2 regions of the Arthrobacter sp. 9E16 genome follow, and region 1 is predicted to be linked to the other one. Evidence: riboswitches for the same ligand, from Rfam matches in the RefSeq annotation. Region 1 holds a riboswitch; the other holds the start of a gene.

Region 1 (6,094 bases):
ACCAGCCGCTCTCCCATTCCGTGTTCCCTGGACGTGCACGGCCTGCTGCGCGCTCCTGCGGCTGTGGAATCAGCTGCTTACTTTGTGCTGGCCGAGGCGCTAACCAATGCGGCGAAGCATTCGAATGCGTCGCGAATCGACGTGGTCCTGCGCACGGAGGCCATACCGCGCGAAGATGTACTGGTGATCCGGGTGAGCGACGACGGCGACGGCGGGGCTGCAGTTCCGGCGTATGGTGCAGTGCCCGGCGCCAGCACCGGTCCCGGCCCCGGGGCCGGCAGGGGCACCGGGCTGGCGGGAATTGCCCGCCGGGCCTCCGCTTTTGGCGGCAAGCTGATCCTCAACAGTCCGCAGGGCGGACCAACCGAGCTAAGGGTGGAACTGCCATGCGCCTTCTGATCGCCGAAGATGATGCCCTTCTGCGCGCCGGACTGGAGCTGTTGCTGAAGGGCGAGGGTTTCGAGGTGGTCGGCTCGGCCGACAACGCTGAGGACCTGCTCGCTGCCTTTGAGCCGGGGAGCGCGGACGGGGCGGTCCTCGATGTCCGGATGCCGCCGTCGTTCACTAATGAGGGGCTGCGCGCCGCGCTGGAGATGCGTTCGCGGGTACCGGACTTTCCGGTCCTGGTCCTGTCCTCCTATGTGGAGGACAGATATGCTAGCCGGCTCCTGGCCTCCGGTGCGCAGGGCGTGGGCTACCTGCTGAAGGAACGTGTGGGCAAGGTGGGCGATTTCGTGGACGGCCTGAGGCGTGTCCTGGCCGGCGGAACGGTGATGGACCCGGAAGTCATTGCCCAGCTCTTCAGCCGCCGCGGCACGCAGGACCCGGTGAGGTCGCTGACTCCGCGGGAGTTCCAAGTGCTGGGGCTGGTGGCCGAAGGACTCGGCAACACTGCCATTGCCCAGGCCATTTCCGTTTCCGAAACCGCCGTCAGCAAGCACATCGGCAATATCTTCGCGAAACTCGGTCTTTCTCCGTCCGACAGCGGCCACCGCCGGGTTCTGGCCACATTGGCGTACCTTCGGTCCTAATTGCCTGGGATTTACGGAAAGCATTTGCCGACCCAAGCATTTTTTCTCCTGTGCACCCCGCCTGCACTCTGGACAAACGTGTCATCGGACTGTTCCGCTGATCCTTCCCTCCAGTCCGCTGCTGCACAGCTAACAGGACAGGTAGGCTAAAGAGTGCCCCGGTCCCGGTTGATGCATACCCGGTCCGGCAAGATGACGAGGAAGAGATGAATATGCCAGAGCTTCAAGGGAACGATCCCGACAGTATTCGCCAAGAATTCGGTTACCTCACCGTCGCGGAAATCCTGCAGCTCTGTGCCACCCAGAAGATCCTGGACCCTTCATCCACACTGATTTCCCGCAAAGCACAGCTGGGCGAGGGTAATGTGTTTTATCCCGGAACCGTTATTGCCGTCGACGAACAGAGTTTCTGCGTCATTGGAGACCGGAACATCTTCTATCCGGGCACTTTCCTGTCTGCGGAGGACGGCGGAATGCTTCTGCTTGGCTCCGAAATCACCCTGGGGCCGGGCGGCGTCCAGCTCACGGCGGGCCGGTCGGATGCTGTTGCAGTGGGCGACCGCGCCCGGCTCACCCACGGTGCCGTCGTGACGGGAAGGTCAGTGCTTGGCTCCGGATCGCAGATCGTTGGCGCCGTCCGTGCAGAGTCAGTGGTGCTGGCCGACGGCGGGGACCATGCCTCGCTGCCGGCCGAGAAGCGCGGTTCAGTGCTGAAGGGTTCCGGTGTGGCCCGCGGGCTCCGGCTTGCACCCGGTGACCTGGTGCACGGATTCGGGGAGTTGACCTCCGCCACGCTCGAGCGCCAGACGGATTCACCCGCCTAACGCTCCCCTGCGGGCTGATCGCGGGGATCCGCCCGCTCGCCCTATCCCCCGGTTTCCGGGGGCTCGGCGGCCTATTGTGCCACCGACCACCCATACCACACAGCGGCGCCACTCACACGCCTGTGCGACCTTCGTTACTAAATAGTTATCTTCCCGTAATCCGCTTGTACTGTTGATGCCAAGCCGTTACCTGAAACGGCGCCCTTGACTTGTTACCTAGCTCTGCCGCTGGTCAAGGTCCACAGATTTCACACTTCGGCAGAGGCGGGGGAACCACTTACGGGTTCCTTGAATCCTTGGGGTTAAGTCAGCCGAGGTTTCTTCGGCGGACCGGATGACTCCCATCCGCATCCGACAGCTCACCTCGCAGGTATCGGGAGAGGTAACTCTAATGTTGAACAATACTCGTGGACGCCACCGTGCCGGAAATATCGGACTGTTGGCCGCAATCGCAAACACCGCAAGCAGCAAGGCCCGCACCGTGGGCAGCGCCGCTGCAGTCATGGCGGCAGGCTCCGGCCTGGTGCTGAGCATGGCCGGCCCCGCCTCGGCAGGCGTCATCGCCAACGACTCAACCGAGTCTTACAGCGCTCCTGCGGCTGTCGCCGCACCCGTGGAAACTCCGGCACCCGCCGCAGTCTCCACCGCGTCAACTCACGTTGTCCAGTCGGGCGACACCCTGAGTGCAATTTCAGCCACCTACGGCGTCAGCCTGGACAACGTCCTGGCCCTGAACGGCCTTTCGCTGGAATCCATCATCTACCCCGGTGACGTCATCACGTATGCCGGAGGCGCTGTTGCTGAGGTAGCTGAAGCTGCCTACGCCGCACCCGCCGAAGCTGCCTACGCCGCACCGGCTGAGGCCGCCTACACCGCACCGGCTGAAGCCAGCCCGGCCGCAGCCGACTTCAGCACCTTCAGCACCCCGGCGTCCTCCGTGACCCCGGCTGCTTCCACGGGTGCAGCTGTCACCGGCACGAACTCCATCATGCTGAACTCCGCCTACGCCCAGATGGGCGCCGCCCAGGACTGCACCGTCCTGGTGGAGGTTGCCCTCCGGGCAGCCGGCCACTCGGTGGGCGACCTGGCACCGGCACAGCTGGCTGCTTACGGAACCCCGGTTTCTGACCCCCAGCCCGGCGACATCATCTACTACGCCGACGGCGGCATGGGCCTTGCCCACATCGCCATCTACGTTGGTGACGGCCAGGCCATCCACAGCGGATGGAACGGCAACCAGACTGTCCAGCAGAGCGCCAACGTCGGTTCCGGCGCTGTCTACTACCGCGTAGCGTAATCACGCAGCAGTAGCTCCTAATGGGGCGCAGGAAGCGAACGGACCTGCGCCTCGATAAAGGTAAGAGAACGCCCGGCCAAGTGGCCGGGCGTTCTCTTTTTGGTTAGGGCACGCACCCGGTTGGGGTGCGCCGGTGGACTGAAAAGTCAGGCCGCGGGCTCGTTCTCAGTGTTTTCGTTTTCATCGTTCCCACCGTCTTCATGGTGGTCACCATCGCTGTGTCGGTCCCTGGCCGGGCGGTCTTCATCCGGGGTGCCATCGTCGAACTTGCCATCGTGATGGCGCCCGGCGTGCCCGCGTTCCGGTGCATCCTCTGTGGTGCCGTCGTCGGTGGTTCCGTCGTCGGTGCCTTCCTCGACACCCTTCTTGTCTCCGTTCCCCGGCTCCTGTCCGTCGCCCTGGGCTTCACTGTCGTCGCCACGCATCTTGTGGTCACCGTCAGGCATACCCTTTTCCGGCTTGGAATCAGAGTCTTGGTCCGTGTCCGGGTCCTGCTGGTTTTCCTGCTGTTCGGTCACTGACGCCTGTTCCTGGTCAACGCTGTTGTCACCAGTGGCCAGTCCGGCAAAGAAGGCACCAGCCAGCAGTGCCAGACCTCCCACGACACCAAGAATCCAGCCGAGCGGGCCCCTGACCTTGTCCCGGAAAGCCATTGTGTTTACTCACCTCCAATAGTGGTTTACCTACACAACTATTTTCGGAGCTGATTCTTCGAGGATTCTTAGACTTCCACGGCTCTCGGGTTTCTGCTGCTCAGAACGGGGAATGCTCCCGGGCTGCCGGAAGCCGCACTTCCAGCACACCTCCGGACCCATTCACCGCCGGCAGGGCCCGGACGCTGCCGCCGTACCGTGCCGCAATTTCCGCCACGAGGGCCAGTCCCAGACCGTAATGCCGTGGTCCCGGCGCTTCTTCTGCCCTGTCGCGGGCCGAGGCAAACCGTTCGAAGGCGTGCCGGCTGAAACCGGGCGGAAAGCCAGGTCCGTCGTCGGACACACGAATGACCGCTTCTCCGCCGCTTTTTCGAACCGAGAACCGCACCCGTGAACGGGCATAGTCCAAGGCGTTGGCGCCGAGCGCAGTGAACACCCGCTGCAGCGCGAACTGTCCGCCGCGCACCAGCACCTGCGGCTCGGGGGCTTCAAGTTCCAGAGTCAATCCCCGCCGATGAGCCGCGGGTTCCAGGGAGTTGACGGTGGAGCCGGCCAGCGACACCAGGTTTACCTCCTCCAACGGTCCCGATTGGCGGGGATCAGCAGACATCAGCAAATCTTCGAGGATTCCGTTAAGCACCTTGGTGTCATCCACCACCTCGTCGGCAGCGTGGACGGCTTCCTCGATGGACTTCGGCGCATCCGTTTCCGCAGCCAGCCGACGGCGCAGCATCTGTGCGCGCATGCTCAGGAGTGTGAGCGGTGTCCTCAATTCATGGCTGGCATCGGCGACAAAGCGCCGCTGCAGGGCCAGGGCTTCGGCCATCGGCCGCATGGCGGCCCGTGCCGCCCAGGCCGAAAGCGCACCGGCGGCAACCCCCGCCGCCAGGACCGACACCACCAGCGCCAGAGCCAGGCGGCGCAGCTGTTCAGTGGCCTCCCGTGTGTCGACGGCAGCCTGCACCACATCGCCGCCGCGGCGGGCAGTGAGGACTTCATAGCTGCGGTCCCCGGCGGTTACCGTGTCCCGGCGGGACTCCCCGGTTCTTGTTACTTCAGCCAGCGCCTCTTCGTCCGGCAGACCCGAGGGCATGTTGCGGGACACGGCCAACCGGCCGTCGTCGTACACGGCCAAAAAAACACCCAGCGGAGCTTCCCGCGGAGAGTCGGACTCCACAGCCGAAATGAGGGTTTGCTCCGCAGCGCTCCGGGTCTGGGCGGACACGAGTCCGTACACGAGAACGCCGGCCAAACCCAGCAGCACCACGGTCAGTGCCGTGAACTGTACCGCCAGCCGCAGCGCGGCCCGCCGCAGTTCAGTGTCCTCCAAGCTGCGCGGTTTCCCGCTCAACGGCCGCCGAACCCTCATGACCCGGCACCGAGCCGATAACCGATTCCCCGCACCGTCAGCACTGCCTGCCTGCCCAGCTTGCGCCGAAGGTAATGCACATATGTGTCCACCACCCCGTCGTCGTCCGCTTCCGGAAAGACTGCGTTCAGCAGGTCAGCCCGCGGAAACACCTGACCGGGCCGGCGGGCCAGGTGTTCCAGCAGCGCACTCTCCCGGTCCGAGAGCACCACCACTTCCCCCTCGTCGGTGGTTACCGTGCGGCCCGCGGTGTCGAAGACTCCGCCGGGCACGGACAGCACGGGAACCCGTGCGATGTTCCGGCGCCGCAGTGCCCGAAGGCGGGCCAGCAGCTCGTCAATGTCAAAGGGTTTCGCCAGGTAGTCTTCGGCTCCGCGGTCCAGCCCCTCGACGCGGTCCGCGGGGTTGCCCAGGGCGGACAGGACCAGGGCCGGTGTCAGGATCCCGCGGCTGCGGAGCCGCGACAGCACATCCAGTCCCTCGATGGCGGGCAGCCCGCGGTCCAGGAGCAGAACGTCGAAGGGGTGGGTCAGGCCCTCGTGGAGTGCGCGCTGCCCGTCAAAAGCCAGGGTCACGGCGTAGCCCTCCGATTCCAGGAGGTCCGCCAGCATCCGGGACAGCTGCCGGTCATCTTCCACGACGAGAATCCGGGGTCGGTCCGTCATGCCGAAAGTCTATTGGCCGGGCGCCCGGCGGGCCCGGGGTCAGCTCGGGTTTGGGTACCCGTGGCCCTCGATTGCTGCAGAATCGTTCGCTGTGGAGGGCGCCTGCGTTCCCTTTTGGCGCGTGGTGAGCAGGACGACGACGACGGCGACCACCGCGCCGATGGTGGTTTCCACCGCCCGGTCAATGGTCAGTTCCCAGACCGGCTGAGTGGACACAAAGCCGCCCATCAGCAGGGCCACAGGGGTCAGGAACAC
Region 2 (6,094 bases), on a different contig from region 1:
TGCGGAGCAAAGTAGTACACATCGGACTCCGCCAGGTCCACATCCAAGCCACCGGCGGCAGAGGTCGCGTCGATGAGGACCAGTGAATCGGCGTCGGCGCCCTGAACCCGCCGGGCCGGTGCGGCGACGCCCGTGGATGTTTCATTCTGGGGCCAGGCGTAAACGTCCACTCCGGCCTCAGCGACAGCCTCGGGACGGGTTCCCGGGTCAGCCTTGATGATGGAGGACTCCGCGAGGAACGGAGCCTTGTTGGTGGCCGCGGCGAACTTGGAACCGAACTCGCCGAAGGACAAATGCTGTGCTTTTTCCCGAACCAGGCCGAAGGACGCCACATCCCAGAATGCGGTGGAACCGCCTACCCCAAGTACCACCTCGTAGCCGTCCGGTGCGCGAAAAAGGCTGGAGAGTCCCTCCCGGACGCTCCCCACAAGATTCCGGACGGGTGCCTGGCGGTGGGAGGTGCCGAGCAGGTTTGAGCCGGCGCGGGACAGTGCTTCCATCTGTTCCGGGCGCACCTTGGAGGGGCCGGCACCGAACCGCCCGTCCCGGGGGAGTAGTTCGGCGGGAATCGTAAGCGCGGCGGTTTCGCCCATGGGGTATCGCTCCAAGCGGTAGGCAGGGTGCTCTGATATGCCCTTTTATTCTGCCCCACCGTGCCGTGTCCGGGCCATTTGTGAACTCGCTCAGCAAGGTGCCGGACACTGCTGGAATTATCCGCCCTGTGGGTCAATGAAGTAACGTATTGGCAGTAATCACCTGTGGCGGCGGCGTCCCGCCGTTGTTCTCCTGATCTTCCCTCGAATACATAGGAGCGGCCCTGCCATGACGGACCTCATTGATACCACTGAGATGTATCTGCGGACCATCCTGGAGCTTGAAGAGGAGAACATCGTTGCGCTCCGGGCGCGGATCGCAGAACGCCTGCGCCATTCCGGGCCAACGGTTTCCCAGACAATCGGCCGGATGGAACGGGACGGACTGGTGGTGGTGTCCGGGAACAGGCATCTCGAGCTGACCGAACTGGGCCGGCGCCGGGCAACAGAAGTGATGCGTAAGCACCGTCTGGCGGAACGGCTGCTCTCAGACGTGATCGGCTTGGACTGGGCGTATGTGCATGATGAAGCCTGCCGCTGGGAACACGTGATGAGCGAGCGGGTGGAGCGGCGCCTTTACGAATTGTTGGGCCGGCCCACGGAATCGCCGTACGGAAACCCCATCCCGGGCCTGGAAGAGATTGGCGGAGTAGCCGCCGAACTCTTCCACCACGGAGTCATCAACCTGGTTGCGGCGGTTGCCGCGACTGAGCCCGGAACCAAGCTGCAGCTGGTTCGTCTTGCCGAGCCGGTCCAGGTGGAACCCGAGCTGCTCGTTCAGCTTGATGAGGCAGGGCTGCGCCCGGGAGCGGAACTTACCGCCGAGACGGTGGCCGGCTACATCTCCGTGCGCGTACCAGGAATTGAAGGGGCACTCGAGCTTCCTCCAGAGGTAGCCAACCACGTGTTTGTTTCCACCGCTGGATAACGGAATGGTCTCTTTTGGCTTCCTTAACCTATAGTGACTTACTGACGTTGAAATAACACCGTTATCCGGGCCTTACGCCGAACCCTGCCACTGGCCCGGAATTTCAGACTTTCAGGCAGGGGCGGAGGACCCATCAATCGGCAGCCAAGGCTGCCTCGGGGTGAAGCCTCCAGCATCAGCACAGCGGCCGCACCAGTGGTGCGGCCGGTGGTGAGTGCGGGGCCGAGTTTCTCTACTCGAATCCGACAGCTAACTTCGCAGGCATATGAGAGAGGTATACCTTGTCGAAGCATGCTGCCCCGGGCAGGCGCCGCGCGTCTGCTCCGGCCCCGGCTCCACGCCCCCGGAACGGCCAGACTTCCGGCCGCCGCCGCGCAGAAACCAAGAACCACACCCTAGGCGACACCGCACAAAAGGTAGCCATCACGGCGGCAACCTCCGGCCTGATCCTCACCGTTGCCATCCCCACCACCGCCGCCGTCAGCGAGCCCGTGCAGGAACTGCAGTCTGTTGCGGTTGAAGCCCCGGTGGTATCGGCTGACCCCGAAGCAGCCGTCAGCTTTGAACGCGCCGCGCTCAGCAGCAAATTCGATCCAGAAGCCAAACTCCGACACGTGGTTGTTGCCTCGGGTTCGGAGGTCTCTGCAGGCGCGGCCAAGGGAACGCTCGCGAAGCCGCTGGCAGCGGACCTCGTTGAAACGTCGGGCTTCGGCTACCGTGTCAGCCCGATCACGGGCACCGCGGGCGAGATGCACCGCGGCCAGGACTTCTCGGCCGCCTGCGGCACTGACGTCACGGCAGCTGCGTCCGGGACCGTGACCTTCTCGGGCTGGCACGCCTACGGTGGCGGCAACCGCGTGGTCGTGGACCACGGTAACGGTGTTGAAACGACTTACAACCACATGTCCAGCCTTGCCGTTGCTGTGGGAGCCACCGTGGAGCGGGGAGACCTGGTGGGGGCCAGCGGTACCACCGGTGCTTCCACGGGCTGCCACCTGCATTTTGAGGTCATGGTGAACGGCGAAGTTGTTGACCCGCTGGGCTGGCTGTGACCGCAGGATAACCATTCCGTGACCTGAACGTGACATTGGCCAAATGTTGTTGTAAGGTCATCCTCGTGCCTGATCGACCTAAAGATCGGGCACCCTCTAACAGATCGCCGAGCTCTGCCACTGTCCGAGGTCCGTTCGCAACATCGCATGGCAGAGGCGGGGGAACCAAATTCGGGCTTCGCAAGAAGCCCTTGGGGTTAAGTTGCCAGGCTTCACAGCCGGCAACCGGGTGACTCCCATCCGAATCCGACAGCTCACCTCGCAGGCATTGGGAGAGGCAAACTTGTGTCATCAGTAGCTCACGGCCGCCGTCGCGCGGCCACCGTCCAGTCGAGCCCAATTTCAGCATTGTCCCGGGCCGTCACCTCCAATGTGGGAACCATCGGCCGCCAGGCAGCCGTCGTCGTCGCTGCTTCAGGACTCGTCCTGGCCGCTGGTCTTCCCGCCCAGGCAGCCGTCAGCACCGATCGTCAGGCACTCGAGGCCACGCCGCTCAGTGCCGTAACCACCACCGGCGCCGTTTCGGTCTCCGCACAGGCACCCTTCGAACTGGCCACCATTGAGCCGGTCTCCGCTGTGTCCGGCGCTGAATACCGTGCCCAGGTTGCTGCGGAAGAAGCAGCAGCGACTGCCGCCGCCGTAGCCCAGGAGCAGGCAGCTCAGGCCCAGCAGGCTGCCGCCGTTCAGGCGCAGCAGGCCGTAGCCGTTCAGGCCCAGCCCGCAGCCCCGGCCGCCACCAACGCGGCACCGGCAGCGGCTCCGGCCGTCAACACCCCGGCTCCCGCAGCTGCTTCGGCTCCTGCTCCCGCAGCCAGCGGTATTGGCGCGGCCCTGGTAGCCTCCGCCTACTCGCAGATCGGCGTTGCCCAGGACTGCACCGCCATGGTGGAGAATGCACTGCGTTCGGTCGGCAAGTCGGTTGGCGACCTGGCTCCCGCACAGTTCTTCGCATACGGCTCTGTTGTCGGCTCGCCCGAGCCGGGCGACCTCGTCATCACCTCCGGCCACGTAGCAATCTACGTGGGCAACGGTCAGGTAATCAGCGGCGGCTTCGACGGTATGAACACCGTTCTGCACCCGCTGTCCTACCTCGGCGGCGCAAGCTTCGTCCGCGTCAGCTAAGCCCAGTTGCAGATAACGGAGACTTCACTCGCATGACTTCTACAACTGAGCGTGCCCGTCACCGGGCACCGGTGGAACGCACCGCCCCGCTGAGTGCACTTGCCCAGGCAGTGTCCGCCAACGCCGGAACCATGGGACGGCAGGCGGCTGTTGTTGTTGCCGCATCCGGCCTGGTCCTGGCTTCCGGTGTCGCAGCCAACGCGACAGGTTCCGATGTTGCCCGCGACGTTCAGACCAGCACGCTGGACCTGACCGCTGCCGCACAACTGACGGTTCCTTCCACTGCTTCCGTGAACTTTGACCGTCCGGCCGTTGCCGGTGTCATTACGGCTCCTGAAGCAGTGCAGCCTGAGATCGCAGTGCAGTCCCAGACTGCGCTGCAGACACCGGCAGGGCAGTCTGAGGCAGGGCAGTCCGAGGCAGGGCAGCCCGCGGCAGAGCAGTCCCAGGCAGCCGCCCCGCTGCAGGATGCAACTCCTGCGGGCTACGGTGCGCAGCCTGCCGTCTCGGCCAGCCCCGCTCCGGTTCAGGACAGCGCTCCGGCGGCCTCCGGTACGGCTTCCATCATTGCAGCGGCTGCTTACGCCCAGCTGGGCGTGTCGCAGGACTGCACCATGCTGGTTACCAACTCACTGGCTGCTGCAGGAATCAGTTTTCACGACTGGCCTGCAGGCTACCTGTCCCTGGGCAGCACCGTCAGCGCCTCACAGGCTGTTCCGGGCGACCTGATCTACTACGCAGACGGTGGCATGGGTATGGCCCATATTGCTGTTTACGTGGGCAACGGCCAGGCCATCCACGGCGGCTTCAACGGAAACTCCACGGTAGTCGCTCCGGCCGAGCTCGGCTCGGGCGGCGTGTACATCCGGGTCCGCTAGAGGGCCCGTAAAACACTCTGCGCACGCTCCGATACTCCGGAGTTGTCAAGGGTTCCTCCTTCGGGGGGAACCCTTGACGCGTTTAAACCTGCGGCTGGTGCCGGAAATGGCGAAGACCCGGATGGGGGCATACCCTTTCCATAGATCATCCGAAGTCCCTTCATCCGTCGACGGGTCTGGCCCCGCCGACGGACCGCAGGCGAAGAGGAAAACGTCTATGCGCACTCTCGTTCTGAATGCCGGGTATGAGCCGTTGGCTGTAGTGAGCTTCCGGCGGGCGCTGGTGCTGGTGTTGGCAGGAAAAGCAAGCGTTGTTGCAGAAGACGGCGAACCAGTGGTTGGGCCCACGGAAATCCTTCCTCGACCATCAGTGATCCTGCTGCACCGATATGTGAAAGTTCCGTATCGGGAAGGCACCGTTGCCACCCGGCGCGGAGTCCTGCGCCGTGATGGTCACCAATGTGCCTACTGCGGCAAGGCTGCGTCCACCGTGGACCACGTCCTTCCCCGGGCCAGGGGCGGGGCGGACAGTTGGGAAAACCTGGTTGCATGCTGCCTGCGGTGCAACAATGCAAAAGGCGACAGGACCCTCACCCAGCTGGGATGGCAGCTTAGGTTCCGGCCCCAGCCGCCGCGGGGAGCACGCTGGCAAATTCGCGAATTGGAACGGCCGGCACCGCAATGGAATCAGTTCCTCGATGCCGGCACCGCAGCCTGATGGAGCCCAATACCCGGGGGTCGGGCCATCTGGCCGGACACAATGCCATTATTCTTGCCGGCGGGAGATCCTCCAGGCTCGGCGGAACACCGAAAGCTCTGCTGGAGTCTTCCGGCCGCACGCTTCTGGCAGTTGCGCTGGAGGCTGCGTCCGGGGCACGCAGCTGCGCCGTAGCGGGGCCGCCGGAGCTGTCCGCTGCCGTGGAGGCATCCGGTGTTCCTGCGCAATTGGTCCGGGAGGACCCGCCGTTCTCGGGCCCGGCAGCCGCCGTAGCCGCAGCATGGACTGCGCTGGCGTCACGGGATGAGTTCACGGGGGCAACCCCGCCCGAATGGACGCTGGTCCTTGCCTGCGACATGCCGTTCATCTCTGCGGCAGTAACGGCGCTCCTCCTAGAAGCAGGCAACCCGGCAGACGACAGTCCTGAAGGAAGCCGACCGCCCCAATCCCTCCTCTGCGTTGACGAATCCGGAAGATCCCAGCCGTTGGCCGGACTGTATCGAACGGCTGCCCTGGGTGCCGCCGTCAGCTTCTTCGACAGGCCTGGCGGACTGGAAAACCTTTCAATGAAGCGGCTCCTTGCTAGGGTGCAATGGAGGAACGTTGCGGTGCCGCCCCACAGCACAGCGGACATTGACACCTGGGAGGACGCGGGCCGCTGGTCAGTGAAACCCGGAACCGCCGGGGACCCGGATGCGCCCGCGGCGTTGAATTAGCGTGCAGATATGCGCCGATAAAGGAGCAGGAAATGGCAAGCCAGGAAGAGGAACTCGAAGCGTGGTGCGGCAGACTGCTCACCTCCT

What was found. A riboswitch is a leader RNA that binds a small molecule or an ion and turns the genes downstream of it on or off. The one in region 1 is predicted to bind cyclic di-AMP.
Region 2: linked by a shared signal. The riboswitch ahead of CXR00_RS17040 (M23 family metallopeptidase) and the one ahead of CXR00_RS10175 (LysM peptidoglycan-binding domain-containing protein) in region 1 are both predicted to bind cyclic di-AMP.

What each region holds. Positions count from the first base shown of each region.
Region 1 covers NZ_PJIU01000002.1:750,475-756,568, forward strand. The annotation lists gene CXR00_RS10160 (histidine kinase) at 1-399, shown strand, start outside; gene CXR00_RS10165 (response regulator transcription factor) at 387-1,031, shown strand; gene CXR00_RS10170 (hypothetical protein) at 1,244-1,855, shown strand; cyclic di-AMP (ydaO/yuaA leader) riboswitch at 2,092-2,242, shown strand; gene CXR00_RS10175 (LysM peptidoglycan-binding domain-containing protein) at 2,247-3,152, shown strand; gene CXR00_RS10180 (hypothetical protein) at 3,299-3,805, opposite strand; gene CXR00_RS10185 (HAMP domain-containing sensor histidine kinase) at 3,906-5,156, opposite strand; gene CXR00_RS10190 (response regulator transcription factor) at 5,171-5,839, opposite strand; gene CXR00_RS10195 (FUSC family protein) at 5,879-6,094, opposite strand, start outside.
Region 2 covers NZ_PJIU01000005.1:73,688-79,781, forward strand. The annotation lists gene serC (phosphoserine transaminase) at 1-593, opposite strand, end outside; gene CXR00_RS17035 (metal-dependent transcriptional regulator) at 823-1,521, shown strand; cyclic di-AMP (ydaO/yuaA leader) riboswitch at 1,587-1,800, shown strand; gene CXR00_RS17040 (M23 family metallopeptidase) at 1,803-2,573, shown strand; cyclic di-AMP (ydaO/yuaA leader) riboswitch at 2,669-2,855, shown strand; gene CXR00_RS17045 (NlpC/P60 family protein) at 2,859-3,695, shown strand; gene CXR00_RS17050 (NlpC/P60 family protein) at 3,728-4,573, shown strand; gene CXR00_RS17055 (HNH endonuclease) at 4,791-5,291, shown strand; gene CXR00_RS17060 (molybdenum cofactor guanylyltransferase) at 5,291-6,007, shown strand; gene CXR00_RS18440 (DUF6457 domain-containing protein) at 6,040-6,094, shown strand, end outside.